DNA from 3 places in the Peribacillus sp. AS_2 genome. Region 3 is predicted to be linked to each of the others. Evidence: riboswitches for the same ligand, from Rfam matches in the RefSeq annotation. Region 3 holds a riboswitch; each other region holds the start of a gene.
The links. Region 3 has a riboswitch for cyclic di-AMP ahead of OTG27_RS19640 (TrkH family potassium uptake protein). Riboswitches for the same ligand answer to the same signal wherever they lie in the genome.

Region 1 (10,918 bases), on a different contig from region 3:
CTTTCGGCTTTTCAAGCGGTACATTCAATTCTTTAGCTTTATTCAGGTACTCTTCTTTACTCATTATATTTTTTGTCATTGATAATGACCTCCATTTAACTGTAATTATTACAGGAACAGTATATAACGCATACTGTTCTTTTGTCAAATACAGTTTAAGAAAAACGAAACCCTGGCAGTTTCGTTTTTCAAATCAAGATTTTGAAAGTAAATCAGCAATCGTCTTTTGTTCCAAGCCTTGTATAATCCAGCTCTCCATCTCGTTTTTCAAGCCGCATAAAGCTTCGCGGGAAGATGGTTGAAAGCATTTTTTAGCATTCACATCAAGAAAGCCTTTTGAAAAAGGTTCGGATTTAATTGCAGAGTATATATCTGCAAGAATGATTTGTTCGGGATTTTTGGCAAGTGAATATCCCCCATCTCTTCCTTCCTTCGCTTGAATCAGCCCTGCCTTCACTAAATTACTTAATATTTTTCTAAGAAAACCTGACTCCGAATCAAGCTTAACGGCCAATTTATTACTATTGCATAATCCATCATGATCAGCAAGAACAAGCAGGGCTTGTACTGCAAGACTAAACCACATTATACTGGAAACCTTTTCTGCCATTTCTTTCACCTCTCTCCTCTACTTTAAACTATTTTTCATTGAATATACAACGTTACATCGAACAATCCTGCCTAATAACCTCCTTATAAAACCATCCATCAGGGAAAGCTTGCAGCCCTTTTGTTTCATAGCAGCGGAGAACACAAAAAGAATGGATATATTAGCAGCCCACTTGGCCTATTTTATATAGTCTTACATTAAATGCATTTAGCCATCTTCAAAAATAAATTGACAAAATTCTTGTCTTACAAATTATATGTTTTGGAATATGGTAAACTTACTTAATAGAATGGATGAGGAAGTGGATGAATGATGCTGAAAACAATAAATGAACAACTCGATAAAGTCATGCCTCTCATCACGCCGATAAGCGTGATTATTGGGGTATTATTGTCCGAACATCTAATGGATTACACCTTTCTTGTTCCATGGATATTTGCCTTCATTACATTTTCCGGGAGTTTAGGCTCTAACTTTAAATCTGTGCAACAGGCAGTCACCCACCCTTTACCCGTTTTCATCGTATTGATCATCCTTCATATGCTTATGCCAATTTGGGCTTTTGGCCTCGGTCATTTAGTGTTTCATGGTGATGCTTTCACAATTACCGGCCTAGTCCTCGCAGTAGTGATTCCAACCGGTGTCACCAGTATGATCTGGGTATCCATTTATAAGGGTAATGCCATACTTGCCCTAACCATCATCTTAATCGACACCCTACTCTCGCCATTCATCGTCCCTTACAGCATTTCCTTTTTAGGAGGCGGTTCGATCGAAATGGATTTGGGGTCGATAGTGAAAGGATTAATCGGAATGGTCGTTCTGCCCTCCATGCTTGCCATGTTCTTGAATCAGGCTACAAAAGGAAAGATACAATATTCACTATCTCCCCGATTAGCTCCATTCTCCAAGATAAGCGTTGGAATCGTAGTCATATTGAACAGTTCAAAAATAGCGCCTTTCTTAACCCATTTCGATAAGAAAATAATGATCATGGCCTTCTTGGTTTTGTTCATAGCCGCTTCAGGTTATGCCCTTTCTTGGATGGTCGGTGCATGTTTAAGATGGGAAAAGGCGGATATCATCACCTTGACATTTACAGGCGGTATGCGAAACATCAGTGCTGGAGCCGTTCTGGCAACCACCTATTTCCCTGCTGCCGTTGCGGTACCCGTTGTACTTGGCATGCTGTTTCAACAAATGCTTGCCTCCTTTTTTGGGTATGTCATGGAAAGACATTTTCATCGTGGTGTGATTGAAGGGCCATCCGCCGAATGATTATTTCCCAAGCATCCTTTTTCCCTTTCAATTACATTCCAATTATAATAGGGAAGTGGAACATATTTACATGATTATCCATTATAAAATCATTGGGGGTATTGCAGATGAAAGTTGTTGCCATAGTGGGAAGTATCCGTAAAGAGTCATACAACCTTAAGCTAGCCAAATATATTCAAACTAAATATCAAGATCGTTTTGATTTCGAAATCTTGAACATTCGGGATTTACCTTTTTATGATCAAGATATTGAAAATGATCCTCCATTGGTTGTAAAAGAATTTAAAAGCAAAGTGGCCGAAGCAGATGCAGTCTTGTGGGTAACACCTGAATACAACGGGACGATTCCAGGTGTATTGGGCAATGCAATTGATTGGTTATCACGTGTCGATAAAGTCTTGATCGGCAAACCATCATGGATCATGGGTGCGTCAATGGGGCAATTAGGGACGGTAAAAGCTCAATTGCATTTGCGTGAAATCTTATTCGCAATAGGCATCTCCTCCCCACTCCTTCCTGGGAATGAAGTATATGTTGGTGCAGTGCATGACAAAATCGATAACGAAGGCAGGCTTACACATGAGTCAACTGTCCAGTTTATCGATACGGTCGTCGATAATTTCATTAGCTGGTATAATCATCATACTCGTTAATGCTTTACACAAGAATCCCAGCAGGAATGATCCTGCTGGGATTCTTGTTGCATCATAAAAGAGGAATTAAACTCATTTCATCCTCTTCCCGCTTGGAATGCAGGGTATTTTGTCATTCCCCCGTCAGCGAATAGAGTGATGCCCGTTACATAACTGGATTCTGAAGATGCCAGCCATGCAGCAACCGCAGCAATTTCTTCAGGCTTTCCGATATACCCCATCGGAATCATGCTTTCAAGGTCCTTTTTCTTTTCGGGATCTTCAAGCTTGTCGGCATTTATTGGCGTGGCGATGGCTCCAGGACCAATGCTGTTCACACGGATCCCTTTTGGTGCATATTCAAGAGCCAGGGTTTCCGTAAGCAGCTTCACCCCGCCCTTGCTAGCTGCATAGTGAACGAATAAAGGCCAGGGAATCATCTCATGTACACTGGACATGTTTATAACATTCCCTTTAATATCGTTCTCGACAAAATACTTGATAGCTTCGCGGCAGCCTAAGAAATTCCCCGTTAAGTTAGTATTGATTACCCTATTCCAATCGCTTAACGGCATCTCGTGAGATGGAACCGGATTTTCAATCCCTGCATTATTGATGAATATGTCGAGTTTCCCGAAGTTCTTTATCGCTGATTGAACAAGGTTAATAACATCTTCTTCAACGGTGACATCGCCTTTTACTGCAATGGCTTCCCCGCCATTCGTTTTGATTTCTTCCATTACACTATCCGCTTCCTCTGATTTAGTGCGATAATTAACCACGACCTTTGCCTTTTCCTTAGCAAAGCGAATGGCCATCGCTTTTCCTAAACCAGTGGATGATCCGGTAATAACAACTACCTTACCTTCTAAATCTGTATACATGTAATCATCCTCCAATTAACTTTTTGCCAATCCCAGCATAATCCCAGCTATGATGATCAAGATAATCCCAATTACGATTCCAATTAGTTGGCGCTTCGTTTTCTTTTCACGTAAAATGAAGATCCCGCCAAGGGTTGAGATGACTATGCCCATCTGCGAAAGTGAAAAACTGGTGGCCACTCCCACACGTGGCTGGGAAATGAATAAAAACATGTTCCCTGCAGCCCATATCAATCCCGGAATGATATTACGAATCGTATATTTGTTAAACGGTTTATGCTTAAAAGTCAATAACAGACCGCCTATTACCATCCCAATCGCTTGAGGGAACAACGCTGACCACCCGTCAACATCAAAAAGACGGGCCACGACCACATAAACCAAATAACCGAATGTCGAGATGAGGAGAATAACAATTCCTTTCTTCAAGTTTCCCGACTTTCCCTCTTTCGATTCTTTATCTTCCAAGGAGGTCAAGATGATTCCTATAATAATGAAGATCAATGCCAATACGCCTAAAATAATCGCCTTCATTGTAGACCATTCGTTAAAAACTATGACCCCGAATAAAGTGGTTGAAATGAGCTGCAATCCTGTTGAAATCGGCATTGTTTTAGAAACTCCCATTAAATCAATGCTCTTAAGCTGATTAGCTTGTCCAACGGCCCAAAACAATCCAGATACGACTCCGACACCAAACACCAAAAGTGACAGCTTAATATCGGCAAAAATATAAACACCAATTGAAAAAATCAAGGCTCCAATCGTTGTACCTAGTGTTTGACTATAGGGTCCACCCCCGAGTTTCACATTAAATAAAACGATGCTTCCCCAGAATAATGCCGGCAAGAGAGCTAATAGTATATCCATTTTCAACCCCCATATATGTAAGTACAAAACTAAGCAGGAAATTTCATTTTGTCTTCTTAATATGTTCGCATTATTTGAATTGACCCTTGGTAATTTTATGAAGTGTTTCCCCTAAAGTAGTGTTCAACACAAAAGGGCTGCAGACGCACGCCCTTTTTAATGATACTGATTGATGCCATCCACCGTTGATGATGTCGCATGTCCATTTCCGTATTATCAGTGACTTTGAAATAATAACTTTCCCAAACAGCAGTCAATCGGATAATGATGATGGAGAAGGTTTTATATTAACATTAATTAAAGCTTTAAAAGAGGAAGTATCCCCACATCTTACTGCAAATCCTTTTTATTGTACGGGCTTCATAGTTACTGTGAGTAATGAATGTTCATACTCACATATCGGAAGCGTAAGTTATTGCTGAATTTTTTGTAAAGATAAGAAAAAAAGCAAACCTTATGTAGGTCTGCTTCTTTTCTTAGATAATGGATCTTACTTCTTCAAATGATAGGGCACTGTCGTAACAACCACATTTCTTCTATAAAGCAAGTAGGCCTTAATCAGTAAACTTGATTGGTTATGAAGTATATTGTGCCAGCCCTTCTTCGGAATGAATTGGGGGATGATCACCGTAACTTTATAGTTGGATTCACTAGCCTTATGTTCTACTGTATCCACAAATTTAGTTAGTGGCTGAATGATACTTCTGTAATACGAATTCAGTGTAACGAGCCTTACATCCGGCTGCCACTTTTTCCATTTTTCTTCGAATTTCTTTTCATCTTCTCTTTCAAAAGCGACATAAACGGCAATGACCTGATGTGCAGATAGAGATTTTGCATAATTTAAAGAGTTCTCAACCACATGAGTTATACCCGCAACAGGTACAATGATGATATTTCCTTCGATTGGTAAGATCGGCTCACATGTTGTAATCCTTAGTTGGTCTCCAACTGCTTCATAATGCTTTCTGATTCGATGAAAAATTAAAATGATGATAGGTAAAAAAATCAAAACAGGCCAAACCTGAATAAATTTGGTTAAAAAGAATATCATCGTGACGATAAAGCTAATTATGGCACCAATTGAATTAATGGTTAATTTCATCATCCAGCCTTTTGGCTTTTCGCGAATCCATTTAACAATCATCCCGGTCTGGGATAACGTAAATGGGATGAATACACCAACCGCATAAAGCGGAATGAGATTTTCCGTATGTCCTTCAACTGCGACTATCAAGATGATGGATGCAAGTCCAAGTATGATAATTCCATTGGAATACCCTAAACGGTCCCCTCTGATCGTAAACGCCCTTGGTATGAATTTATCCTTCGCCAGATTTACCGCAAGCAAAGGGAAAGCCGAATATCCAGTATTTGCCGCAAGTATCAAGATCAATGCAGTTGTACCTTGAATGAAGAAATACATGAAATTCCGTCCAAAGATCTCTTCAGCAATCTGGGAGACGACCGTTACCTCTGCGCTAGGAACAATGCTTAAATAATAGGCTAAGTATACGATTCCCGAAAACAAAACAGCTAGTAAGGAACCCATCGCTATTAATGTTTTCGCAGCATTATTCGGTGCTGGATCTTTAAAGTTCGGGATTGCATTGGAAATCGCTTCGACTCCTGTCAATGCGGAGCTTCCTGATGCAAATGCTCTTAGCAATATAAATAAACTGATGCCGGCTACCGGAGTCCCGATTGACGCATGCAATTCCGGTGAGACTCCTCCCGTCAGAATTTTGTAAATTCCAACCCCAATCAAGATGAACAAGGCTAAAACGAATAGGTACACCGGATAGGCCAAGACAGATGCCGATTCCGTAACCCCCCTAAGGTTCAAGATAGTAAGTAGGATGACGAAAATAATGGCTATGAGGACATTATAATCATGCAGGCCGGGAAAAGCGGACGTGATGGCATCCGTACCAGCGGAAACACTTACCGCGACAGTTAATATATAATCGACCAATAAGGATCCTCCAGCTATCAACCCTGGATTGACACCTAAATTGTTTTTTGAAACCACATAGGCTCCCCCGCCATGTGGATAAGCGAAAATGATTTGTCTGTAGGACAAAATCAAAGCGGTTAACAGGATCAATACTCCAATCGCGATAGGGATTGAATACCAGAATGCCGCAGCACCGACCGTGATCAGGACAATCAATATTTGCTCCGGCCCATATGCAACCGAAGACAATGCATCTGAAGATAATATCGCCAACGCCTTTGTTTTGTTAAGCTTTTGTTCACCAAGTGCATTTGATTTTAAAGGTCTCCCGATCAAGAACCTTTTTATAGAAGATAACATCAAGAATTCACCACCAGTTTAATTTAAGTTTATGTTTCCCAGCTGTAGCAAAAAAACGAGACGAAACACAAAAATGCCTACAAGTCATAGCTAAATAGACCTGTAGACATCAATTTTTTTGTCTAACAAGCTCCACCTTCCTTCTCATATAACGCTTACGAGGTTAGCTGTCGGATTCGGACCTAAGAGTAGCCCTACCTTTTAAAGGATTCACCCCTTGGATTGTTAAAGACAATCCCAATAACGGGTCCCCCGCACCATAAGGTTTAAGCGATTTAGAAATATGAAACTGTTGATTATCATACTCCCGTGAAATGGAAAAGTAAATGAAAATTTTGCACAGAAATAGAATTATTATTTATAAGCGAGGTTTTATTCTTGACTTATATAACAAAAGTCATGCAAACACATGATTCGATGGTAGGAAAGGAGGAAAGTAAACGTCTGAAAGGAAGATATTCAAGAAGACAATGAACAAAAGATAGATTCCCCAAAAGGAAAAATGAAGTAACTTGATGGATTAAGTAAAACAGATCTGCCCCAGCTTGGATAGTCATAAAATCAGAATTTCGCTTTCCGATTCCATTTTTAATTCCCGTCCATTCGGGGGCATTATTCCACTGATCTATGCCAATTAGTTCCTTCCTTCTTGAATTGGCCTCAAATTGCTTTTTTTAAAGACAAAGTATTTCTGACCAAGATAGTTAAGCACTGTATAAAAGATTGTTCCTATCAGAACAGCCAAATTTTGTTGTATGGATAAATGAACGGTTCCTTCCAGTGATTCTGAAATGGCTTGGCCTATAGAATAAGCGGCGGAATAACAAATCAGGATGACGCAAAAGAAACGGGCAACTCCTCGCCGCCATTCTATATCGCTTTTAAAGGTAAAAGTCCTGTTCAAAAGAAAACTCGTTACAGCTCCCGTACCATTGCCGATAAAGGTGGAGATCCAGTAAGATAATTCAAGAGCATTCATGAGAAAAAGCATGATGGAAAGTCCAACCGCTGTATTGACTATTCCAACCAATAAAAAGCGGATAAAGGAGTTAGTTTGTTTTAGATAGTTTTTCAATACTGTTCCGTTCATTTTCTAATTGCTCCCGTTTTTTAAAATCGAGCGGATTAAATAGATCAAGATCAACAATATATTTAGGCCGGCGTTTGGATTCATTATAGATTTTTCCGATATACTCCCCAATCAACCCGACAGCAATCAACTGTAGTCCACCGATCAACCATATGGAGGTGATCAATGAGGTCCAGCCAGTTTCGGTCTGCCCATAAAATTTCAACCATAAAAAGTAAGACCCAAAGAGTAAGCTAATAAAAAAGGAAAGACATCCTAGCCATAATACAAGCCGGATCGGTGTAACTGAAAAGGAAGTAATGCCATCAAGTGCAAAAGCAACCATCTTCTTAAATGGATATTTCGTTTCCCCGGCCAATCTTTCTTTACGGTCATAATAAACAGAGTCCGTCTTAAACCCAATGAGCGGTACAATCCCCCGTAAAAAAAGATTCGTTTCATTAAAGCGTTCCAACTCCATGATCGCCCTTTTGCTCATTAGCCGGAAATCGGCATGATTATAGACAAGGTTAACCCCCATCTTGTTCATCAATTTATAAAAACCTGTTGCAGATGTTCGTTTAAAGAATGAATCAAGGTCCCTTTTCTGGCGGACACCATATACGATTTCACATCCTTCATTGAATTTACGAATGAATTCCGGGATGACTTGAATATCATCCTGTAAATCTGCATCAATGGAAATCACACAATCTGAGGCTTCCTTGGCTGTAAACAACCCAGCCAGAAGTGCATTTTGATGTCCAGCATTCCGGGAAAGCTTTAGCCCGCGAACATATTCATTATTAATCGTTTCTTTGTAAATGATCTTCCAAGTTTGATCTTTGCTCCCATCATCGACAAACAAAATTTTACTTTGACCGGAAACAACGTTTTCATCGACCAACCCCCTCATCAATCCACAAAGCTGGGAAATGGTTTCCTGCAAAACGCTTTCTTCGTTATAACAAGGTACAACAATCGTTACAATCGGTGAATTCATTCTATTCCCCCCTTTTCACATGACTCTGTATAAATGAATTTTCCATACGCTTCCTTTTTTAGTGAAAACCCTATCCAGCACCAATCCGTTTTCCTTCGAGTTGTTGATTGGGATGGCAGAAAATATATACGTTCCGCCTAATCCTTTAAACGCATCCATGTTGAGGTCCAAATTTTTCAGCTCTTTCTTCGAGCCTTTCTTGAACATATAATGCTTCCCAAGCTCATCGGTAAATAGGTAACAACGTCCTCCCCATTCATCAAAATAGATTCTGATGTTTTTATTCTTAGCCAATTCGTTTTCAATTATTTGACGAAATTGATGTTTGTAAGAAAGCGGATAAAAATTGTTATAGCTATCGAGCGTGTAAAATCCATTATATTGAGCGATTGCGGGATGCAGCCCAATGCTGGCAACACGATATTCTTCTTGTGGACGGTCAATATGATCTTTTATTTCCTGAAAAAGGCTTTCTGAATAGAACTCTTTAAAAGTTGGCTTTTCATTGTGAGTGATTTCCTCATTGAAACCGATTAAAATCAGTATTTGAACGGCGATGAAAATAGAAAGGGTTTTCTTAGCATAGTCGCTGTATTCCCAAATGATTTTTATCGCAAGGGCAAACCCCAAGTAAATGATCATCGGCCTTAAAAAGTGAAATCTGGCAAAGTTAAAAGTATCCAGGGTATGGAACCTTTCCGTTAAAGGAAGCCAGCCTTTATAAAACCAAAATGCGTACCACGCTGAGAGCATGAAATTCAAGCCGAATAAAAAAACATATACCTTTTCCTGTCTCCACAATTTTTTTGTCAGAATAATATAAAGGGCAAAGACTGTAATCGGCAGGATGATAAGCGCATGTACAGTCATGACATGCGTATGTCCAAGAACGAAATTTTTGAAAGTAAGCTTAATGACCCAATCGAGCGGCAGCCTTGCGTGAAAATATTCATCTCTGCTGTTTGGCTCCGAATCAAAAATGAATGAAGCGACCAAACGATACTCCACCAAACCAAAAATGACGGTCATATAAACGATTGAAAGAAGAAACGTTATATTCCATCCTTTTCCCCTGATTACATCCGTTAGCCAAAGAAAGCCCATTGCAACAAGGAAAAAGAAAAAGCCAAGCACGATGCTTGAATAAAGCGGTAGAAGTGTAAGGACCAAATAATTCTTCCAAGAATGATCCTTGCTGCGGATATTCAAAAAAGCCCAAAGGGCTAAAGGCATCCCAAGTGTACTGAGCATTCCCGATGGCCAAAATGGGGTAAGGGCAAAGGCTAAGGATGTTCCAACCCTAATCCAACCTGATTGTCTTCCTGTAACCAAATGTTCCTTCAATAAGATATACATACCAAAGAATGCAATAAACCTTGTTAATGCCTGGCTTATTGCATATGCGACCATTGTCGGAAAAAGAGCATGAAGCCACACGATAATACTGAACTCACTGCCAAAAGCATTACGGGGCAGCCCATTCATAATCTGAGGAATTCTGGCGTCAATTGCACCGAATAACTCACCGCTTTCTGAAAGGACTTTATACCAGGCAAGGTTGGAATCCAAATTATCATGTACGCGAATATGCGCATTTTCTCCAAGGATGATTAAGGGCGAAAGATATAAAACAATGACGAGTAAGGCAAAAAGGATTTGTTTTCTCTCTTTATTTTCAATTGGCAAAATATCCACCTCTTGATTAAATTCATATATCCATAATATTTGGCTTCGGAGGTAAATCTATTCTTTTTTAGGGATTTATTTTAACCTATTTTGATATAGGTCAACCAATGACCACATAAAATGCAATAAGCATATAAAAGAACCTTAAAAAGGGGCTGGGCTATGATAAGGAAAGCGGTGATTCCAGCAGCCGGTTTAGGAACACGATTTTTGCCTGCTACGAAAGCTCAACCAAAGGAAATGCTGCCGATTGTCGATAAGCCGACCATTCAATATATTATCGAAGAAGCGGTACAATCAGGGATTACGGATATTATCATCGTTACGGGTAAAAACAAACGTGCCATCGAAGATCATTTCGATAAATCGATTGAGCTTGAAATGCTTCTGCAAATGAAAGGTCAAAATGATCTGCTTAAGATCGTGGAGAACATTTCCAACATGGTCGATATCCACTATGTAAGGCAAAAGGAACCTTTAGGTCTGGGTCATGCAGTTTTATGTGCCAAAACTTTTATCGGAGACGAACCTTTTGCCGTCCTGTTAGGGGATGATATCGTGGATAGCCA
Region 2 (10,918 bases), on a different contig from region 3:
TTTCATGTTTAAACCGGAGTATAAACCAGCTGCAACGATGATGATGGTAAGCAACCAGATTGCCAATTTATTCTTTAATGAAAATTTAATTATTGAATTCAAGCTTGTACCCTCCATACATAAAATTGTGACCAGTCGGTCACAAACTCAAATATATAGTATATGGATTATGATTGCAATAGATAATATCCGTTAGTGCTAACGTTGTTATTTCAAGGGTTTTGGGATACAATTTGGAGGGTGTGACCAGTTGGTCACCGGTGGACAATTTTAAGAGATAGGATGAATTTGATGAAAGAAAAAAATAAGATGATCATAGATAAGTCTGTGGAGCTTTTCGCGGAGAAAGGCTATCATGCAACTTCGGTTCAGGAAATTGTTGAAAAATGCGGGATAGCAAAAGGGTCCTTTTATAATTATTTTAAATCGAAGGAGGAATTACTAGTCTCCATTTTTAAATTTTATTATGAAGCGTTGACAGACTCATTACTTGATCTTGAACTGGATGCTTCATTGTCCAGTAAAGACAAATTCATGAGGCAGATCACTGTTCACATTGAGCATATGACGGGAAATACCAACTTGATTCAAATGATGATGCAGGAACAAATGGTTCATATCAGCAAGGAACTAGATGGATTTTTACATTATATCCATGAAGAGGGCTTGATTTGGTTCAAGCGTAAAATCATTGAGTTATACCCGGGACTTTCATCTGATCTTCTGCCCGATTGCACCATTATTTTAGATTCGCTTTTTAAAGGCTATATCGGAATATTGATCAGGAAACAAAATGCTTTCGATGTAGAATTGTTACCTAGCTTCATATTGAACCGGATGGATTCCATTGTCACAAGTCTGGAGAACATGGAAGATCCATTATTGAAACAATTTCCCCTACCAGGTTGCTCGATGCGGGATATGAGCCCAAAAGAAGAAATCCATTCGATTATCGCCAGGATGCTGGAAGTGGAAACACGTAAAGAAGAGGGAATGGAAACACGTAAAATTACGGAAGCTTTAAAGGCACTCCAGGAAGAATTTTCAAAGGTTAGGCCAAGCTCAATCATCTTGGAAAGCCTTTTGTTATTTTTGGAAAAAAATGAAAAAAGAAGCCCCTTGTGTTCAAAGCTTATCTTATTGATGAAGGATTATTTGCTGAATATATGAAGGCTTTACTGAAAGGGGCGAAAGCCTCTTTTTCATTTAAATTTTTAATGAGATTTAAAAACGGAGATTTAGGAAAAAGTAAAAAGTGATGGGAAGAAGACAATTCTTTCAATAATATGGGGGCTGGAATCATGCGATGGAAAAAGGGAATGCTGATTTATAATAAAAATGCAGGAAATGATAAACTCGAAAGGAATCTAGGAGGGTGTCTTCCGGTATTAGCTCCACATATTGATGAGTTTCTCATTCTACAAACAAAGCAAAAAGGCGATGCATGCCGTTATTGTTTGGAATATGGTGAAGAAATGGATGTAGTTTTCGTATTGGGAGGAGATGGAACGGTACATGAGTGTGTAAATGGCCTTTCACCCCTTCAGAGGCGGCCGTTGTTTGGGATTTTACCTGGAGGGACTTGCAATGACTTCTCCAGGACATTAAAGATTCCTCAAAATGTTCGTCAAGCTGCGGAAGCATTAATAAACGGTAAGGTTCGTCCAATTGATATTGGTAAGTCCAATAATGACTATTTTTCCAATTTTTGGGGAGTTGGGCTTATTTCAGATGCTTCAAATAATATTGATGAGCAGGAAAAAAGCAGGTTCGGAAAGATAGGATATTTATTAAGCGCTGTAAGGACGATTGGTGAGAGTTCTCCCTTTCCCTATAAAGTGGAATATGATGGGGATTTCATTGAAGGGGAAGCAGTTATGATTTTGGTCTTGAATGGTTGTTTTATCGGCACTAATTTATTGCCCTTTCCCATGATTAGACCAGACGATGGGCTCTTTGGCGTTGCCATCTTGGAAAATGCAAGCCTTGGTGCATTTTTAGAAATAATAGCGATGAAACGTTCATGGACTCAAAATATGAGTTCTGACTCTGGGGTGACTTATTTACAAGCAGGTACCTTGACTATTGAATCAAAGAGGCCGCTTGATGTGGATATGGATGGAGAGAACTATAGGCAAACTCCTTCACGCATTAAAGTCCTTGCCCACCATTTGTCGGTATTAACTCCAAATTAGTGTGGGGATTCTATTTAAAGGGAAAGGCTTATGTGTTTTTTTTGTATATTCATTCCTTATTTCTGCAATTGTTTCCAAAATAGGATAAAATGTATGATGATATATCATTTTTTGCAGGAGGACCAATTATGGTGTACCAGGTCGGATTGTTAAAGGGCATTTTACAGCCTTATCGGAGTCGTTATCAGCTGCAAAATGCAGAGGCAGTCACAAAGTTTGGATTGAAATTAATATTTATATATTTTCTTAGTCTTATAGTATTCGCCGTTGGGGGATATTTTGGGATTGGTTCAGAATCATTTTCCAAAGAAATCACGAAGATGAGCGTCAATGAATTTGAAGCAGCAAAGTTGCTGATTTTGAGCGGCAATATAATAACAGGAATAATCCACCCTTCCATATACATATTTTTAGCAGCTCTATTCTTTTGGATCGTTACTGATATCCCCTACATAAAATTAGTTATCGTTCAAATGATTCTTTTTGGCCTGCAATTAGTGGAAAAAACATTATTGATTCCCTTATTCGTTTTAATGGATATAGGCAGCGATGCCAATCCTTTTTCTTTGGGGATCATAAGTCAGTATTTTCTCAGAAGTGATTATTTCATTCACTTTTTCAGTGAAATTACCATTTTTCAATTTCTCATTATTGCTCTGCAATATTTTTATTTAAAGGAATTTACAGAACGTAATAATTATTTGGTCCTTTTAATGATTGTTCTATTCTATTTGGCCACATGGTTTGTTAAAGCCTTTTTAGGATACATCCAAGTAGGCGTATTTGTATAAAGCGGGTGAAATGAATGAGTGGTAACTGGAAAATAGTGGCGGTATCCATTGCGTCGATAGTGTTAATAACCGTTAACTTATACCTTATTGAAAAAAAGGAAAGCAAAGTGGAACGGACGGTTTTCGTTGAAAACTGGACTAAGGTAAAAAAAGATACAATTACGGATACTATTCAAACAAATGGGGTAATTAAACCAGTAGAAGAGTATGATATCTATTTTGATGCCAAGAAAAATGATTTTAAGAAATTCCTTGTAAAAGAAGGCGATTCGATTACGGCTGGCTCCTCGTTGTTTGAGTATAAGGCGACCGAACTTGATGCGCTTAAAGCGAGTTTGGAAGCGGAGAAAACGGCAGCTGAGGGGGAAAGGGCAGGGATTGAGGAATACATAGGGAAGTTGAGTTCTTATCAGGGGACCGTGACCAGTGAACCTGAAGCGGCAATTGATGAATCGGTGGAAAAAAACTTGAATATTGATATAACAACAAGCTCTTCAGACCTTATTAAAAGTAACATTGAGCAAGAAATGTACAAGCAGGAACTAGAAAAAAACAGGTTGGATGAAAAAGTGAAAATGCTAGACGCTAAATTAAGTTCGATTGAGGAGCAGTCCAGTGCAATTGTGACGACGAGCGAGGCTGATGGTGTCGTTAAAAATATCAATAAAAACCTTGATAATCCCATTATATCCATCGTTTCTACAAATATGGCAATTGAAGGGTATTTCTCCGGAGAGGAAATGAAAAAGGCTGAAGTGGGCATGACTATAAAAGCAAGTTCCTCTGATTCAAAAAAGGCATTGAAAGGGACGATAGGCCGTATCCATTCCTATCCCGCAGAAGAGCCATCATTAAAAAAAGATAACAGATTTCCATTTCAGGCTTTAATCGAACCGGAAGGCGAAGAAACGGAACCTCTGTTGGTGGGATCGAAAGTGAATCTTACTGTAATAACCAATGAGAAAGCCGGTGTACCCTCTATACCGATAGAGGCGGTACAATACCAAAAACATCCATATATTTACAAGTTGACGAATAAAGGCCATGTGGATAAACATTACATTACAAAAGGTCTTAAGGCTGAAGGGAAGCAGGAAATCATAAAGGGACCGTCTGTAGGTGACGTCATCCTCCTGAAGCCGAATGTGGCAGTGAAGAACCATTCTTATTTTATTACCCCGATTCAATTTGAAAAAGTGAAAGCTAGAACTTATAAAAAATTCACCTCTAGGGAAAAAGTAAGATACCTGTTACTTGGCATTCTGGAAAAATAACCGCTTTTTTCACAAGAGAGGTGAGGACAAATTATTAATTAATTATATCAATATAACTTAAGCGATTAAAAATCGGGAAGCGTAATTATAGATAGAGTAGCTATTAATACAGAATATTCAGACATATTTAAAGACCTTTTTCTAGAACGGATGCGAATAAATATTTACAGATTATCATTTTTAGTATAATATTTTATTATAAGTTAACTCGCTTAATCTTATTCCAAGAACGGGGGACCCATTTTTGTGGATTTTATCCGCTAGGGGTGAATTCAGAAATGAAAGGGCTTTTTGTGTTTCCAATCCTAACCCGACAGCTAACCTCGTCAGCGTCTTCAAGGGAACATGTGTGAATATTCACGCCTATAAGAAATCGACACATGAAGTGTCTTTTTTTTCGGCGTAAAGACAGAGTTTTTCAAAAAAGAAAAATTACTTTCTTTTATTAGTATCTTGTTTCCCTTACCGAGACAAAAATGTTTTTGCATCAAAGACTTTATGGAAGGTGAGGAAAGTAAATGAAGAAATTCAAACTAAGTTTAGCTAGCCAAATTTTCATTGGTTTAATTCTAGGGATTATCGTTGGTGCCATTTTTTATGGTAATGAGACGGCCCAAAACTTTTTACAGCCATTCGGAGACATTTTCCTACGAATGATTAAAATGATTGTAGTGCCGATCATCGTTTCAAGCCTTATCGTTGCAGTTGCTGGTGTAGGTGATTTGAAAGCGGTAGGTAAACTAGGTGCTAAATCATTATCATACTTTGTTGTCGTAACTATGATAGCGATTGCTGTTGGTTTAATTTCAGCGAATATCATCCAGCCTGGTGCTGGTGTGAATATGAATAAGCTGGAACAAACTGATATTTCTACGTATGTTGATACAGCAGAAACTAAGCAGCATGAATCGTTCGTGGATACACTCGTTCACATTGTACCATCCAATCCAGTTCAAGCTATGGTACAAGGCGATATGCTAGCGATCATTTTCTTCTCCGTGTTGTTTGGGCTTAGTATTGCAGCCATCGGTGAAAAGGGTAAACCAGTATTCCGCTTCTTCCAAGGTACAGCTGAAGGAATGTTCTACCTAACTAACATGGTCATGAAATTCGCTCCTATCGGTGTATTTGCACTAATCGGTGTGACGATCTCCAAGTTCGGTTTGGAATCTTTAATTCCGCTAGGAAAGTTAGCGCTTTCTGTATACGGAACAATGATTTTCTTTGTAATAGTCATTCTTGGTCTTATTGCGAAATTTGTCGGATTCAATATCTTTACGCTGATTAAACTTCTAAAAGAAGAATTGATTCTTGCTTTCTCTACTGCAAGTTCAGAAGCGGTTCTTCCGAAACTCATGGAAAAAATGGAGAAAGCGGGATGTCCAAAACATATTGCTACATTTGTTATTCCGACTGGATACTCCTTTAACCTTGATGGTTCTACATTATACCAAGCGTTAGCAGCTATCTTCATCGCTCAAATGTACGGAATCGATTTAAGCGCGTATGAGCAAATTACGCTGATGCTAGTGTTGATGATCACGTCCAAGGGAATTGCGGGTGTACCGGGTGTATCTTTCGTAGTTCTTTTAGCGACATTGGGAACTGTCGGTATTCCTATTGAAGGTCTAGCATTTATTGCCGGTATCGACCGTATTCTTGATATGGGACGTACAGTGGTAAACGTTATCGGTAATTCACTTGCGGCAATCGTCATCTCTAAATGGGAAGGTCAATTCAACCCTCCTTCCAAAAAAGAGTTAGAGCAAGTTTCTTAATATAAAAAATCCAGAGTGAAATGTCACTCTGGATTTTTTTATTGAATGAAAAAGCGCTTCCTTAATTTTTCTAGATGACTGTAAACTCTGCTTCCTTCAGATACTCAAGCACTTCAAGTTTAATTGTTTTATGGAGGAAACTACCTTCTTGACGCGTCTTCCCGGATGTCAAAATACCCCCAAATTCATAAAGCCTTTCATCTTGTTTACCCCAAAACCAAATCATTTCCTCTCGGCCCAGAAGGTCATGTGTTGTGAAATGAAACTACCTTCCGGCTTTAAAATACGGTTGATTTGTTTTCAAAGCTAATGTCGGTCATTTTGAGTTGGGGAAGCATCAGCAAAAAGGGAAGCGGCCCTATGAAATGAGTGAATGAATGAAAAAACCATTTATAATCCTTTCTTCGAATTTGGTTAATATGGATTTCTACCTGATGCAGATGATGATTAATATTGGGGTTATATAACTTACGTGAAACTCCAAAAGTTTGATAAAATAACATTATTGATTGAGAGCTCGGAGGGGGTCAGGTTATGAAGAATGAAAGTAATGATATCTTATACATGTATATGCAGGCTTCCGAACGGTTTGTCCTTTTTAATGGACTCAATTTTCGTGAATTCGTCAATTCGCTTCCGTATACCTTGGATTCGATCTTATTATTGAAACATCAATTCGATGGTGGGGAATACAATTTGAATGTCCTGCTTGAGAGCGCTTCATCTGAAGCTATTGCGAAGCTCGTTAAAGAAAATGTCCGGGCATATGGAGATTTCTGTTGGATCGATTTTGAAGAAGCGGAAGGGCTGGATGAATTGGATGGAAGGGAAATAGCGGAACTTTTATATTTAGGACATGCTAAAACCCATCTGGATCCCCCGTTTTTCCGTAAATTGAATAACCAATTTGTGTACCTTGCCCAGGATGATGGCTGGTTCAATAAAATTTATTTTCGTTCTCTTTCGACATATTATATGATGTTAGGAAGGCTGATTCCGCTAAAGCTGGAGCCGTTAAAATTAGAGAGGACGTGGCTTGGAATCAGAAAGAAAAAAGAGCTGACGGCGATTCCTGCAGAAATCATCGTTTCCTTGGCTCATATTCTGGCAGAGGGGCTCGTTTTTTCCTTTCGGGATGTTAAGTATACTAGAACGAAAATTGAGATACCGGCATGGGTCGTAGGGGATTATTTAAACATGGATGAAATGCATGATTCCTTTTTGGATAGAGATAGTAAGGAGCCCGATGCATTTATTATTTTCAATCGAAAAGAGAAGATTTGGGAAAGCGTTATTAGAAATACACCATCCTCCTGATTTTATTTGAAGTCTTTGAACTTTTTAGGTGTAAGACTTACCGTCTCATGCATAAAAGATAAGAGAGGGAAACGTAGAGGTGTTCACAGGATGTGGCGGTTTTATTCTGTGTTCTGCAAATAGTAATCATTGGAAAAGCCTCAATGATGGAAGTTTCGCTTTATCCCGCATTAACAGGCTGTAAGGAAGCCTGATGATAAATGTAATGAAAAAGAAATGTGGTGAGCCAACAGCCTGTAAATGCCCGATTGCGACGCACAGGATGTGCTAGCACAGGAGTTGCCACAGGATGTGGCGGTTTTATCCTGTGTTCCGCTGAATAGTAATCATTGGAAAAGCCACAATGATGGAAGTTTCGCTTTATCCGTTTTAGTGTAAAGTGATACAATGAACATGGTTAAAAGAATATTGGAGGGTAATAACTCATGAAAACTAAACTTGGTTTGCTTTATGGTGGAAAATCTGCGGAGCATGAGGTTTCTATGCAGACGGCTTTAGCGGTCATTAAAGCTCTCGATTTAGCAAAGTTTGATATATATCCGATTTACATAACAAAAGATGGTTCATGGATTAATGGACCAAAGTTAACAGGTCCTGCCGAGAATGTGGAGGCTTTGACATTTTCACCGGAAAAATCGAGCTCGCCTCTTGCCTTGCAAGCACATTCAACTGATGAAGATAGTGAATCAACAGGGTATGATGTAATTTTCCCATTGCTTCACGGACCGAATGGAGAAGATGGAACCGTACAAGGGATGCTGGAACTGTTGAACCTTCCTTATGTAGGGAATGGCGTTTTAGCTTCTTCAGCAGGAATGGATAAGGTCATCATGAAAAACATTTTTGCCCAGGCAGGACTTCCTCAAGTGAAATACACTTGGTTCATTCGTTCCGAATGGGAGAAGAATACTGAAAGTGCCATCAAAAAGGTAGCGGATGAATTGGGGTACCCTTGTTTTGTCAAACCTGCCAATTTAGGTTCAAGTGTCGGTATCAGCAAATGTAATGATGCTGATGAACTGGAAAAAGCGGTAGCGGAAGCTTTTCAATTCGATCGGAAGATCATCATTGAAGAAGGGGTCATTGCTCGTGAACTCGAGTTTGGTATTCTTGGTAATGATGAACCGTCTTGTTCAGTGGCAGGCGAGATCATCCCAAAGAAAGATTTTGCCTTCTATGATTATTCAGCAAAATATGTAGACGGTAATTCAGCGATGGTCATTCCGGCGGAGATAACGGAAAGCGAGTATGCAGCTTTATCCGAAATGGCCATTACTGCCTTTAAGTCATTGGATTGCTCTGGATTGGTCCGCGCAGATTTCTTCTTGACGCATGAGGGGCAAATCTATATTAATGAAGTGAATACAATGCCTGGGTTTACTCCTTTCAGCATGTTTCCGTTATTGTGGAAGCACACAGGTGTCGACTATCCAGCGTTAATTGAAACACTCGTGAAACTTGCCTTGGAACGTCATCAGGAAAAACAACAAATCAAATATACAGTTTGATCATGCAGGTAAAGTATCAGTAAACTCCACAATCCATCATGCCTTGATTTGATGGATTCCAATCAGCAGGAACCGGTGCGATTTAAACTGGTTTCTGCTTCGTTTGGTTAACGGAGAGCGATTAACGGTTCGATGAATGTAGGAGGAACAAAATGATAAAGAGAACGTTAAAACAAGTACAAGAAATGGCAGGGGGATTGAATGATATCAGTCCATTCCAGTCCAAAGGAATTAATGGGGTTACCATCGATTCAAGAACGGTTAAGGAAGGATGTTTGTTCATTCCGCTTAAGGGAGAGAAGGTTGACGGCCATGAGTATGTCAAGCAGGCTTTAGCGCAAGGGGCTGCAGCTTCCTTTTGGCAAAGGGATGTTCCGAATCCTCCTGATGATTTACCGATAATCATTGTCGAAAACACTGAGAAAGCACTTCAACAATTGGCGCGTTCTTACCGCCAGGAGTTGAATATAAAAGTCATTGGGATAACAGGGAGCAATGGTAAGACCACTACGAAAGATATGACCGCTGCGCTGCTGGCCACTGCCTATAAGGTTCATAAAACCAATGGAAACTTCAATAATCATTTAGGTTTGCCGCTAACGATACTTTCTATGGCACAGGATACGGAAGCGGCTGTTTTGGAAATGGGGATGAGCAGCCGCGGTGAAATCGAGTTCTTATCCAAAATGGCAAAGCCTGATGTAGCGATCATTACCAATATCGGTGAATCACACTTATTGGATTTAGGATCACGCGAGGAAATCGCTAATGCGAAGTTGGAAATTGTCGAAGGTTTGGCGAAAGATGGAACGCTGATATATCATGGTGATGAACCATTGCTTCGCAATCGGATCAAAAAGGATTTTCCTGATTTAAACGTAATATCTTTTGGACGTACGGAAGAAAATGATTTATATCCACAGGCCATCAGCCAAGGGGCGGACAGTACCACGTTTACCATCGCAAGCGGTGATAAGGAGATCGGTTATGAGATACCTGTGTTAGGTCATCATAATGTGCTAAATGCGTTGGCGGCCATCTTGGTTGCTGAAGAATTCAATGTGGATGATTCTTCGATCCGTAAAGGCCTATCGACCATTCAGTTGACTAATATGAGGATGGAATTGGTTGAAGGCGCAAAAGGACAGAAAATCATCAATGATGCATATAATGCCAGTCCAACTTCAGTCAAGGCGGCAGTGGAGTTGGTTGAGGGCTTATCTGGATTCGAGAATAAGATCCTTGTATTGGGAGATATGTTAGAGTTAGGGCCGCAGGAAAAAGACTTTCATACGAAAATTGGTGAATTGATTTCCAATGAGCGGATTGATAAGATTTTCACATATGGTCCTTTAGCCGAGTTTATTGCCAAGGGAGCGAGCAAGTCTTTTTCATCGGAGCAGGTTCGCCCTTTTCAAGATAAGCAGGAGCTTATAGAGGAACTTAAGTCGTCCACACATGAAAATGACATCATACTTGTTAAAGCTTCCAGGGGCATGAAGCTGGAGGAAGTCGTTCAAGCTCTACAAAAATAAAAAATAAAGAAAAGGCCGTTTCTTTTTTGAAACGGCCTTTTTTATTGTCTTTAAAACAGTGTCCCGGCTATAATGCAGATGTCATCGTTAATCATTGAATGCCTCATCCTTGAGACCAATAGCTCCTGAAGAAGGTCATTTGTATCGAGATGGACATTTTCAATGAATTCCCTCTCGATATTGTCAGACCGGTCAATGGCGGAAGGTATGGGCGTTTTAGACAGTCCGTCTGTATAGATGATGAAACGGCTTCCTGGTTCATAATGAAAGACTATTTTTTTTATGGGCAATTCGGGGATCAGTCCGCTTGGGGTGGCCCCTTCGTTTAAGTTGAGAATTTGATTGGTGCATGGGGAATACAAAAAGGCCGAAGGAAGTCCGTAGTTCACATATTCGATGAGTCGATCCTTTGTATTCACGTATGCGATGAAGGCTGTAATACGAGCATGTTTTTTGTTTTCCCGATTAACTCCTTGAAATAGATCCCGAATATGTTTTCCCAGTTCCTCTGTTATGTAAA
Region 3 (10,918 bases):
GGCCGTCCTCTTCATCTGCGCGTGTATGGCGTGTAACAAGTAAAATACTCATTATCCCCACGGCCATAGCGGTTAACAGTAACATTTGATGCGCCATCATCGCTCCGTTTGTATAGTCATCCAGGCCGTAACCTTTCCCCACCATCGCTGTCATTGCAGGGTTCTTCATCGTTTCTGCAATGGTTTTCCTTTCTAGCCCAGTCGGGTACAGATCGGTGAATGCCATCGCAACCATAAAGGAAAGGACCGCTAAGGAAATGATCCAAACAGGGATCCGAATCCGATCTTGCCGTATGATGAATCGTGAAAGTCTTCCTGTATTATGATAGGACTGGTTCGCCATTATAACGCACCTCCCGCCCCAGAATCAGAAGTCTTCCTTACACCTTCATAATGGCTCATGAATAAATCTTCCAATGTAGGCGGCGCGCTTTCCAATTTCACAATTCCAAACTGGCTTATATACTTCATGACATTATCCAACTCATCTGTATCCACTTGGAATGAAAGTGCCTGGTCTTTCATCACGATATCCCGAACACCGTTTACATTCCCTAAAGCAGGAATAGGCTGCTTCGTTTCGACAAGCAAGCTCGTTCTCGTTAAATGGCGTAACTGATCCAATGTTCCCGTTTCAATGATTTGCCCTTGCCGAATGATGCCCACTTTATCGCATAACCTTTCCACTTCAGAAAGAATGTGACTGGAAAGCAATATGCTTTTTCCTTCATTTTTTGCGTCCATCACACATTCCTGGAAAACCCTTTCCATCAATGGATCTAGACCTGATGTTGGTTCATCCAATATATAAAGGTCGGCATCAGATGAGAATGCAGCAATCAAAGCAACCTTTTGCCTGTTTCCCTTTGAATATGTTCCACACTTCTTGGAAGGATCCAAATCGAATTTTTTTATTAGTTCTTCGCGCCTGCTTTTATTGTTCGTCCCGCGTAATTCAACAAATAGATCAATGACTTCCCCGCCTGTTAAGTTGGGCCATAGGTTCACATCTCCCGGAACATACGCGATTCGCTTATGAATTTCAACGGCATCTTTCCATGCATCCTTGCCAAAAATCTTCGCTTCTCCATCCGTCGCTTTTAAAATCCCGAGCAGCACACGGATCGTTGTTGATTTTCCAGCACCATTGGGACCGATGAATCCAAATATCTCCCCTTTATTCACTTCAATGTTCACACCATTTAAAGCGGTGAACTTTCCAAACTTTTTCGTTAAATCCGTTGTTTTCAATACTGACATTCCTCATCCACCTCTTCCTCATTGAAAAAAATGAAATATTTTAACTGATTTAGTTCATAATATACAAAAGAAGAATTCCTGACAATAGTTTATGAACTAATTTAATTGTTCTATTACATATTTTTAATTAAACTAAGGTTGAGGTGAAAAAAATGGACGGATTTCAACGACGCAGGGAACAAAAAAAATTGAATATATTAGAGGCTGCCTTGGCTTTATTCATGGAGTATGGTGTCCAAAAGATTTCGATTGGGGAAATAGCAAAAAAAGCAAATGTATCTCAAGTAACGATATATAATTATTTCGAAAGCAAACATAATCTAATTCATGAGGTTTTTGTTTATTATACAGATAAGGCATTGGATGAATTTGAACAAATACTGGCCAGCAACATCGCCTTCCCTGAAAAAATAAAGCAGCTCATGTTCACGAAGAATGAAACGGCCAAACAAATTCATGAAGATTTTTATCAATATTTAATGAAGGAATATACTTCCGGAGTCAATTATATGGAAAAAATATATACAGAAAAGGCCCTGCCCCGCTTTATCGATCTGTTTAACCAGGGGAAGGAACAAGGATATGTTGATCCGAACTTATCTAATGAAGCGATTTTATTTTATATAAAAGCAATGAATGAATATATCCAACGGAAAGAGGTTTATCAAAGCATCCTGCCTTTGACTGAGGATATTATGAGGATTTTGTTTTATGGGATCGTTGGGGAAAAAGAGAAATGAATTTAAGAAAAAACGGTGTGAATCGATATCTCCCATTCACACCGTAAAATCTTATTCAAGAATTTTCCTGCACTTTTTAAGTCAATGTTAATAATTTCGCTGAAGTGTAATTATATTTCTCGATTGATAAATCAAAAACGGCTCCCGCTTTTAAAAAGACCGTACTTTCAACGATTAAAGTAGGATCACCTGGCTTCAAGTCCAAAAGCTTGGCATCATCGTCATTTAGTTTTTCACATGAAATGATTTTATCTGCAAACCCGATATTCAATTTCAAATCCTCGACTATATATTCATAAATGGAACCATTTGCTATTTCTTTATTTATGATTGGAATGATATCTTTATTGAAAAAGGACTCTTCTATTACAATGGGTTCACCATTTAAATATCTAACCCGTTTGAGGTTATAGATTTTGGTTTTCACATTGCATTTCATTTGCTTGGCCAATTTTTCATCGGCTTCAATTAATTCTAACTTCAACACTTTACTTTTCATTTCATCATTTGGAAACACTTTGGTTAAGCCACCCATATCCCTCATCGAAATGCAGCCCGGTCTGGTAAATTCCCTAAGGAATATGCCGCTTCCTTGAACTTGATAGATATACCCCTGTTCAACCAATATGTTGATTGCTTTTCTAATGGTGTTCCTACTGACATCGAACTTCTTCATCAACTCTTCTTCAGTGGGTAACTTAGTATTTAATGTATATTTTCCATCTAATATTTCTTTCTCCATTTGTTCTACGACCATTCTATACTTTACAACCATATTTCCATATACCTTCCTCTATACATAATGATTTAGAACAATAATTTAGACTGAATGATAGGTTTTCTTTACAATAGTTTATTTTATAACGATTGTAAAGAAACCTCTGTTACTTTCAGACTTCTGACAAATCCGAAGAGAAGCCTAAAGTTTTTTCGAGAAAACATTCCAGCTGATTTCAGAAATTCGCTCCCTTTCCGCCGACTGTCTGCCAAGCCGCATCAAAGCGAGCGCCTGTGGGGTCTCGGCTAGCCAGTTTTTCGGCAGGAGTGTCGCAATTTTCTTCCATCCAATGAGGATTACAGGAAAAAAACTTAAAGGATAAACAGTCTAGAACTTGGTTCCGAATAGACCAGCCTACAGTTTTTTCAAGAAAACATTCCAGTTGAGGTACGAGACTCCTGCGGGAAAAGCGTGGCCAAGGGAGACCCCGCAGGCGATGCCGAGGGCGGACAGCCCTCGGAAACCGAGTGCCTGGAGTGGAAATCTAAAAAAAGAGACATCCCATCGATTAACGATAGGATGTCTCCAAATCTATTGAATATCATTTTGCCCTTGCCCCAAACATGCAGTTGTTCAAAGATCCTTCATCCTCTTTAATGTGTAAACAAAATATTCCCAGTTGTTTATGGTCGAAGGGATGCTTAAGTGTTCTTCAGGTGTATGTACGGAAAACATATCCGGTCCGATTGAAACAGTATCCAGCCCTGGTATCTTATCTATGAATACCCCACACTCGATCCCTGCATGCACAGCGATGATTTCAATTTCCTCATGATATTTTTCTTTGTATGTCTCTTCAAATAATTTCTTGAGTTTCGAATCAGGATTATAGGGCCATTCCGGATAATCCGCATCAATCAATAGCTTGCACCCAAGCATGTCGGCAATCACCTTTGCCTGCGTGACCATATTATATTTGATGCTTTTGACCGAACTCCTGATTTCACTTTCGAATATCATTTCCGCTTCATTTGTTGTAACGACCCCTAGATTCGTCGAACTTTCGACTAATCCTTCTATTCCCATACTCATACCTTGAACGCCATGCGGGATTACCAGTAAGGAGGTAATGGCTTTAGTCACCGTCTCTTTGGAAAAAACGTTTGAAGAAATCGTTTCGATCTTTTCAAATCTAATCGATACCTCAGGGTCAGAAGATTGCAGTTCATTTTTAAAAGTATCCTCCCATTTCTGGAGTCTCTCCGTTATCTTCTGAACATCTTCTACAGAAATCAGTACAGTCGCCTCTGCTTCACGAGGAATCGCATTCCCTTTCAAGCCCCCGTTCATTTGCTGTATGAAGCAAGGGAAGTCTGTCGTTAATTCATGTAATACTCTGCCCAAAAGTTTATTGGAGTTCCCTCTTTCCTTATGAATGGACATACCGGAGTGTCCGCCCTTCAACCCTTTAATCCTGATGCTATAAGATACAGCATCAACAATGGAAGCTGATTCCCATCCGATTGACAGGATCTGCCGCACGCGTATTCCTCCAGCAGAGCTGACCAGCAGCTTCCCATCTTCCTCCGAATCGATATTGATCATCATTTTTCCCTTGAAGTGAGCCGGATCCACGGCAAGTGCTCCGTTCATTGTCGTTTCTTCTTCAGTCGTTATGACTATTTCAAGAGAGGGATGCGGAATATCATTCGCATCCAATAATGCCAAAGCATAAGCAACAGCAATTCCATTATCCGCCCCCAATGTTGTATCCGTTGCATACAACATGTCTCCCACAATCCTTAATTGAAGCGGATCCTTCTCAAAATCATGAAGCGTTCCCTTGTTCTTTTCGCAAACCATATCCATATGCCCCTGGATAATGACGGTAGGTGCACTTTCATATCCAATTGTGGCAGGCTTTTTGATGATGACATTCAGCGCCTCATCCTGGATCACCTCCAGGTCCCTATCCTTAGCGAAGTGAACCAGATAGTCACTGATCGCTTTTTCATTAGCCGATCCTCTCGGGATTTCGGAAATCGCTGCAAAATAATGAAATACCGGATGGCTCGATAATTCTTCTAAAGTGTTATACATGAAAAACACCCTTTCATATAAAATGTTTGTACTGCCTCTCATCCCTTTACTTTTCCAGAACGGAACACTGCCACTCTCGTGAACAATGGATACAGAACGTACCCTAGATAAACACCAATCATATTCAAAATAAGGTCATCGACATCCAAACTTCCGCGCCGAAAAACAAACTGACAGATTTCGATGCCCGAAATCGAAAGTAATGGATAAAGAAATTTCCTTTTATCGGAGGGCTCTTTCCCTTCCCTGGGAAACAAATACAGCCCGAATGGAATGAACAGCCCCACATTGGCACTAAGGTTATAAAATGACACAAGCCCGTTCATATCGTTCGATAAATATGAAAGAATCGTAGAAAAAGGAACTAAATTATACGAATATACCTGCCCTTCTGGTCGAAAGAACAGCAAAACCAATAATGATAAACTGTAGCCAAACAATACAGCCTGCCACAAAGGGCGCGGAATTCGGACCGTTTCACCTCGAAAAAAAAGTACCGCAAATGAAACGAAAAGAAGTATACAAAACCAGACAACAATGATTACCAAAGGATTCAAATATAATCGGAGCTGAAGGAAAAAAGGCAAACCGCACAAAAACAATGCTTGCGACAGCAAAAGGGAAAGCATGACCGATTTTAGAGACATATAACTCCCCCCTTCTATTTCTTTCCAAATCATTGCATATGCTTATATCCTAGGACAACTTTAAGAACCCGTCAACAAACTGCAGTCAGTAGAAAACCGTCGAGGGGGAGGCTTTTTCGAATAAATCAACCGATAGGAAGGATAATTCGGCCTTTTTCCGGTAAAACAAAAAAGCCGCTTCCTCACTTTCCAGGAATCCGGCTTCTTTTGTTAAGTTGTTGTTGATTTCATAGTGCACGGTATTTTTTTAAGCTAATGATATTGATGGTGATGAAAACGATGGCAAAGGCCAGGAGAATGAGCAGATCCAGTAAGACCTCATTGAACGTGAAACCTTTGTACATAATGCCATTCATGGCATCCGATGCGTAATAGAGAGGCATGACCTTGCCGATTTTTTGGAGCCAGTCTGACATGCCATCCAATGGGAAAATCCCTGTAAAGAAGACTTGCGGCACGATGACCAGCGGAATGAATTGTACCATTTGGAATTCGGATGTCGCGAAACTCGATAGTAATGTACCAAGGGATAATGCAACGAGCGCGACCAGTATATTCGTCAGTAAAACGAGCCAAATGGAGCCAACAAGGACGATATCCAATACATTGACAGCATATAGCACGACAATTATGGTTTGAATTAGAGCAAATAAGCCATATCCGATCACATAGCCCGCTACGATTTCGTTTCTTTTGATCGGTGTGGCAAGCAGCCGTTCCAACGTACCACTTGTACGCTCCTTCAAAAGCGCAATCCCCGCTATTAAAAATACAAAGAAGAAAACGAAAAAGCTTACGAGCATCGGACTGAATGTATCAAAACCCTTTGTGTTGGCGTCTCCGTAAACATATTTCTCCTCAATTGAAGGAGTGTTTTTTTCATTCCCTTGCAAGCCTTGCATCATTTGCATTTGAACGGCCTTTGCCCGGGTAGGTTCGTCGTTCAAAAGTGTGAGTTTCATTTTTCCATTTTCAACATGAAGCCAGCCATCCGTATCCTTTTCAATCATCTTTTCCTGTGAGAATTCCTCAGCAGCCGTCACTTGAAAATCCGCTTTTTTCAATGCTTTAACGATCGTTTCATCACTGCCTGTAACAACGATTTTCAAATCACTTGCCTCTGTATCGAAAATAAAATACATGAGCGTTAAAATGAGCAATGGAGCCAGGAAAAATAAAGCGAGCGTCCTTCGATCCCGGCGCATCTGCTGGGTAATACGAGTAACAAGAGAGGCAATTCTCATTTTAGGCCGCCTCCAATCCTTAAAAAAACATCATCAAGCGTTTCCGCGGCAAATTGAGTTTTTAAAGCTGCAGGGGTTCCTGCCGCGATGATTTCACCTTCACGCAGCATCGCCAGTTTATCGCATCGTTCCGCTTCATCCATCACATGCGTCGTGATGATGATCGTCTTATCATCTTCATTCCTTAAACGTTCAAGTTCCTCCCAAATCGATTGTTTCAGCAAAGGGTCTATTCCTACTGTCGGTTCATCCAATATGAGAATCTCCGGATTTTGGATGAGTGCAACCGCAAGTGAAAGACGGCGTTTCATTCCCCCTGAATAATGGGCAACCCGAACGTTCAAATCATTCGTCAGCTGTACGATTTCAGCTGCATATTGAATGCGTTCCCTTCGTTCCTTTTTCGAAAACCGGTATAGCTTCGCAAAAAATTCGAGGTTTTCAGCTCCCGTCAATTCTGTATATAAAGCATCGGACTGTGCCATATAGCCTACATCCATTAACAGGGATTCATTTGGCACTTCATGATCCAGAACCGTGACTTTACCCGCATCGGGTTTAATCAATCCGACAATCATTTTAATCAAGGTCGTCTTTCCGCATCCGGATGGACCTAGCAAACCAAAAATTCCGCTTTTTTCAATATTCAGGCTCATTGGCTGAATGACCTTCTTCTGCTGAAAACCCTTAGCAATTCCATCAATGGAAATCGCATTTTTCATTGCACACACATCCTCCCTCTTTAATTGACACGGTGTTGAGTGTATCATCATTCTAAGGTAGCATTCGGTCTAATACAATCAACACATTTGGAAAAATGTTCAGTGAAGGAGACATTCCATGGCATCGATTCATGAGGATATGGTACAAAAGACGAAAAAGCAGATACAACATCATTTTATTGCACTTATTGAAGCAGAGGGGTTCTCACATGTATCCGTGAAGAAAATCGCAGAGCGTGCCAATATTAATCGGGGCACATTCTATTTGCACTACACAGATAAATATGAATTGATGGATCACTTACAACAGGAATTGTTACATGAACTTCAAACCCGCATTACTGCCATTTTGCCTAAAGAGGCTTTTTTGGCTCTTAATCAACAGCAACTTTATCCGCCTTTCATAGCGATTTTTCAATTCATCAGTGAACATGCTCACGCATTAAGGGCCATTCTTGGTGATCAGGGCGACCCTTCTTTTGCGAAAAAAATAAAACGGGTTTTCGGTGAAGTACTGTTGGAGCGTTTGATCAGCCTGCATCCAGAAGCTAAAGATGAAGCTTTCCGCATGTATATGCACGCCTTCCTGACATCGGCGATTTTAGGAGTGATTACTGAGTGGCTGGAGAATTGTGAGGAACAAACGGCGGAAGAAATGGCGAAAATTCATTTTAAAATCTTGAACTTCATCAGCCAATTGCGCACATTCATCCAATGAACGATTTTAGTTGGAGATACCTATTCCGCACAAAAGAATGGAAGGGTATTTCCAGGATACCAATGCATTTCTTAATGTCATCGCTTCTCCCCCTTTGATCGTACAATTTAAACCCCCGTCCCCAAGGAACGAGACCAATTTGCAATGCCCCCCATACATACCCAACAATCGTCGGCTGCTCTCGGGAAGTGGTCATTTCATTTTACTTTTCTCTGCTTTACGTCCACATTAGTAGTTACCAAATTTAAACATTAATGGTTCGATTCTGTAAATAACGCAAAAAAAACTCATTAAATATAATGAGTTTAAAAGCAAAACAAGATATGGATTTTTCGCTCACCGTTCCTGGATACAACACAGGGATTACAATAATTGAATACCGCTATGAATGTTGGAATCAGTTGATTTACCTTGGGGAAAACAGTTTTAAAAACGGATTCTTTTTCTTATCCGTTATCCTTAATTCATTCATGATGATTTGATCCTCATGATCGGCTATCCATTTCCTTAGTGCATCTTTATCCTGGCATTGTGTTAAATATGTTTGGCCACCCTTGCCTGTAGCATTGATAACATATCTATTGAACGTCTTCTCCATAATTGCCCGCCTTTTTATTAAAATGTATTGAATTTAACTAATAATGTACTGCTTTTTCCTTTATCTTTTACAAAAGAAACATAATATATCTATTACAAATTTCGATTGGCAATAGCATGTTCTGCTTGAAATTATTGAATAAAGTATATCGATGCCGGTTATCATAATTGGATTAATCGAACCTATCATAATGTGCCAACTAATATTTGTCAATACGTTTTTTTAATGTAAATAAAACGTAAATTTTCAGTTTTATTAAAGAAATATTTTTTTACGATTTAGGGGTTTACAACTGCTAAATGATGGGAGTAGAATACGTTTATCAATTTAATGCATTTCGGCCAAAACTCATGGAAAATGAGTACGGAGGACCCAATCATTTGGGGTTAATTCTGCCTTGCAGAAGGGATGAGATCAGCTCTTTCGCCATCCTACCCGTCAGCTAACTTCGTCGGCTAAAGCGAAGGAGGTCATAAGACCGCCTATTTCGGGAGCCTTTTTTGCACGCTTTTTGTGGCAATAGAGCTATTCGATGTTTTCGCAGGTCTTTTTATTATGCCTTTAAACAGATTAGAAAAGAGATTGTTGATTAAAAGTCATACATTAGGGATGATCATTTGAGAATGACAAAATTGGATCCGCCAAAAATACTTGTACTCGGCTTTGCCATCCTGATACTTATCGGAGCCTATTTATTGACCCTGCCGGTTTCCACTGAAAATGGCCATGGTCTTTCTTTTCTGGATGCTTTATTCACCTCGACTTCCGCTACATGTGTAACAGGACTGGTCGTTGTGGATACGGGATCGACCTTCACCACTTTTGGTGAGTTGGTCATCTTAACACTGATTCAGGTAGGCGGCTTAGGGTTCATGTCATTTGCGACGTTTTTCTTTTTCCTTCTAGGCAAAAGGATTTCCTTAAAAGGCAGGTTACTCTTGCAGGAGTCGTTAAATAATCTATCCATGGCGGGTGTAGTCAGATTAGTGAAACGGCTGTTGATTTTCACAGCCATCATTGAAGGTGTGGGTGCACTTATCTTATCGATTCGCTTTTCTTTTGACATGCCAACCGGCAAGGCGATCTATTACGGTGTTTTTCATTCCGTCTCGAATTTCAATAATGCCGGTTTTGATTTAATGGGGGAATTCAGGAGTTTGACCCCTTATGTATCGGATCCATTCGTAACCCTTACCGTTGCCTTCCTCATCACGTTTGGCGGGATAGGCTTTATCGTGATGAATGAACTATACGAATATCGTGACACCCATCGTTTATCCGTACATACGAAGATCGTTCTGACGACTAGCGTGACCCTTACGATTGCCGGCGCGATTTTAATCTTTTTATTCGAGTACGGCAATGCCAAGACATTGCAGCCTTTATCTTTCATGGGTAAAATGCTGTCGTCCTTATTTCAATCGGTATCACCAAGGACGGCAGGCTCCAACACGCTGAATATCCCTGATTTGACCCAGCCTGCATTACTGCTCATCATTTTCTTGATGTTCGTTGGGGCTTCACCCGGATCGACTGGCGGCGGGATTAAAACGACTACATTGGCCACGCTTGTAGGAACGGTTTGGTCGCAGATCAAAGGTAAGGGTGATGTGGTCTTGTTCCGTCACCGCATCGTGAGTGAAACGATCTTTAAAGCATTATCCGTCACATTCATTGGTGTATTCATGGTTTCCATCATCTCCATTCTGCTGACCATCACTGAAAGCGGAACTGATTTCTTGATGATTTTGTTCGAAGCCACTTCAGCTTTCGCCACCGTGGGACTTTCAATGGGTTTGACCCCGGAATTATCACCGGCCGGCCGGATGCTCATCATTTTCACGATGTTTGCAGGCCGTGTTGGTCCTTTGACTTTGGCCTTTGCTATCGCCATGAGGCGCAAGCCAGATCCGTTCCGACGTCCAAAAGGGAAAATCATGATTGGTTAATAATGAATGAAGGAGTGTAAAAGATGGGAAAACGACAATACGCCGTGATAGGTTTAGGCAGATTCGGAACCAGTGTGGCCCATAGATTATATACGGCAGGCCAAGAGGTTTTGGGTATTGATGTGAACGAGGAAAGACTCGAGAATGCGGAACTGAACGTTACCCATGCCGTCATGGCGGATACGACCGAAGCAGAGACATTGAAAGCAATCGGAATCCGTA

Region 1: linked by a shared signal. The riboswitch ahead of OTG27_RS06265 (APC family permease) and the one ahead of OTG27_RS19640 (TrkH family potassium uptake protein) in region 3 are both predicted to bind cyclic di-AMP.
Region 2: linked by a shared signal. The riboswitch ahead of OTG27_RS25730 (cation:dicarboxylate symporter family transporter) and the one ahead of OTG27_RS19640 (TrkH family potassium uptake protein) in region 3 are both predicted to bind cyclic di-AMP.

What each region holds. Positions count from the first base shown of each region.
Region 1 covers NZ_JAPTGA010000003.1:148,543-159,460, reverse strand. Annotated here, with positions in the region: gene OTG27_RS06295 (nitroreductase family protein) at 1-79, opposite strand, end outside; gene OTG27_RS06290 (RrF2 family transcriptional regulator) at 194-610, opposite strand; gene OTG27_RS06285 (bile acid:sodium symporter family protein) at 920-1,888, shown strand; gene OTG27_RS06280 (NADPH-dependent FMN reductase) at 1,996-2,541, shown strand; gene OTG27_RS06275 (glucose 1-dehydrogenase) at 2,619-3,404, opposite strand; gene OTG27_RS06270 (RhaT/GlcU family sugar-proton symporter) at 3,420-4,274, opposite strand; gene OTG27_RS06265 (APC family permease) at 4,765-6,591, opposite strand; cyclic di-AMP (ydaO/yuaA leader) riboswitch at 6,728-6,874, opposite strand; gene OTG27_RS06260 (GtrA family protein) at 7,226-7,681, opposite strand; gene OTG27_RS06255 (glycosyltransferase family 2 protein) at 7,641-8,663, opposite strand; gene OTG27_RS06250 (DUF6044 family protein) at 8,679-10,349, opposite strand; gene galU (UTP--glucose-1-phosphate uridylyltransferase GalU) at 10,512-10,918, shown strand, end outside.
Region 2 covers NZ_JAPTGA010000026.1:19,739-30,656, reverse strand. Annotated here, with positions in the region: gene OTG27_RS25755 (efflux RND transporter permease subunit) at 1-102, opposite strand, end outside; gene OTG27_RS25750 (TetR/AcrR family transcriptional regulator) at 292-1,170, shown strand; gene OTG27_RS25745 (YegS/Rv2252/BmrU family lipid kinase) at 1,302-2,195, shown strand; gene OTG27_RS25740 (hypothetical protein) at 2,324-2,986, shown strand; gene OTG27_RS25735 (efflux RND transporter periplasmic adaptor subunit) at 3,001-4,260, shown strand; cyclic di-AMP (ydaO/yuaA leader) riboswitch at 4,460-4,607, shown strand; gene OTG27_RS25730 (cation:dicarboxylate symporter family transporter) at 4,779-6,038, shown strand; gene OTG27_RS25725 (hypothetical protein) at 6,573-7,355, shown strand; gene OTG27_RS25720 (D-alanine--D-alanine ligase) at 7,781-8,863, shown strand; gene OTG27_RS25715 (UDP-N-acetylmuramoyl-tripeptide--D-alanyl-D-alanine ligase) at 9,016-10,398, shown strand; gene OTG27_RS25710 (PP2C family protein-serine/threonine phosphatase) at 10,449-10,918, opposite strand, start outside.
Region 3 covers NZ_JAPTGA010000011.1:144,169-155,086, reverse strand. Annotated here, with positions in the region: gene OTG27_RS19690 (ABC transporter permease) at 1-343, opposite strand, end outside; gene OTG27_RS19685 (ABC transporter ATP-binding protein) at 343-1,260, opposite strand; gene OTG27_RS19680 (TetR/AcrR family transcriptional regulator) at 1,413-2,000, shown strand; gene OTG27_RS19675 (GntR family transcriptional regulator) at 2,077-2,775, opposite strand; gene OTG27_RS19670 (aminoacyl-histidine dipeptidase) at 3,352-4,818, opposite strand; gene OTG27_RS19665 (VanZ family protein) at 4,857-5,465, opposite strand; gene OTG27_RS19660 (ABC transporter permease) at 5,693-6,709, opposite strand; gene OTG27_RS19655 (ABC transporter ATP-binding protein) at 6,706-7,431, opposite strand; gene OTG27_RS19650 (TetR/AcrR family transcriptional regulator) at 7,550-8,149, shown strand; gene OTG27_RS19645 (hypothetical protein) at 8,556-8,747, opposite strand; cyclic di-AMP (ydaO/yuaA leader) riboswitch at 9,077-9,219, shown strand; gene OTG27_RS19640 (TrkH family potassium uptake protein) at 9,371-10,696, shown strand; gene OTG27_RS19635 (potassium channel family protein) at 10,720-10,918, shown strand, end outside.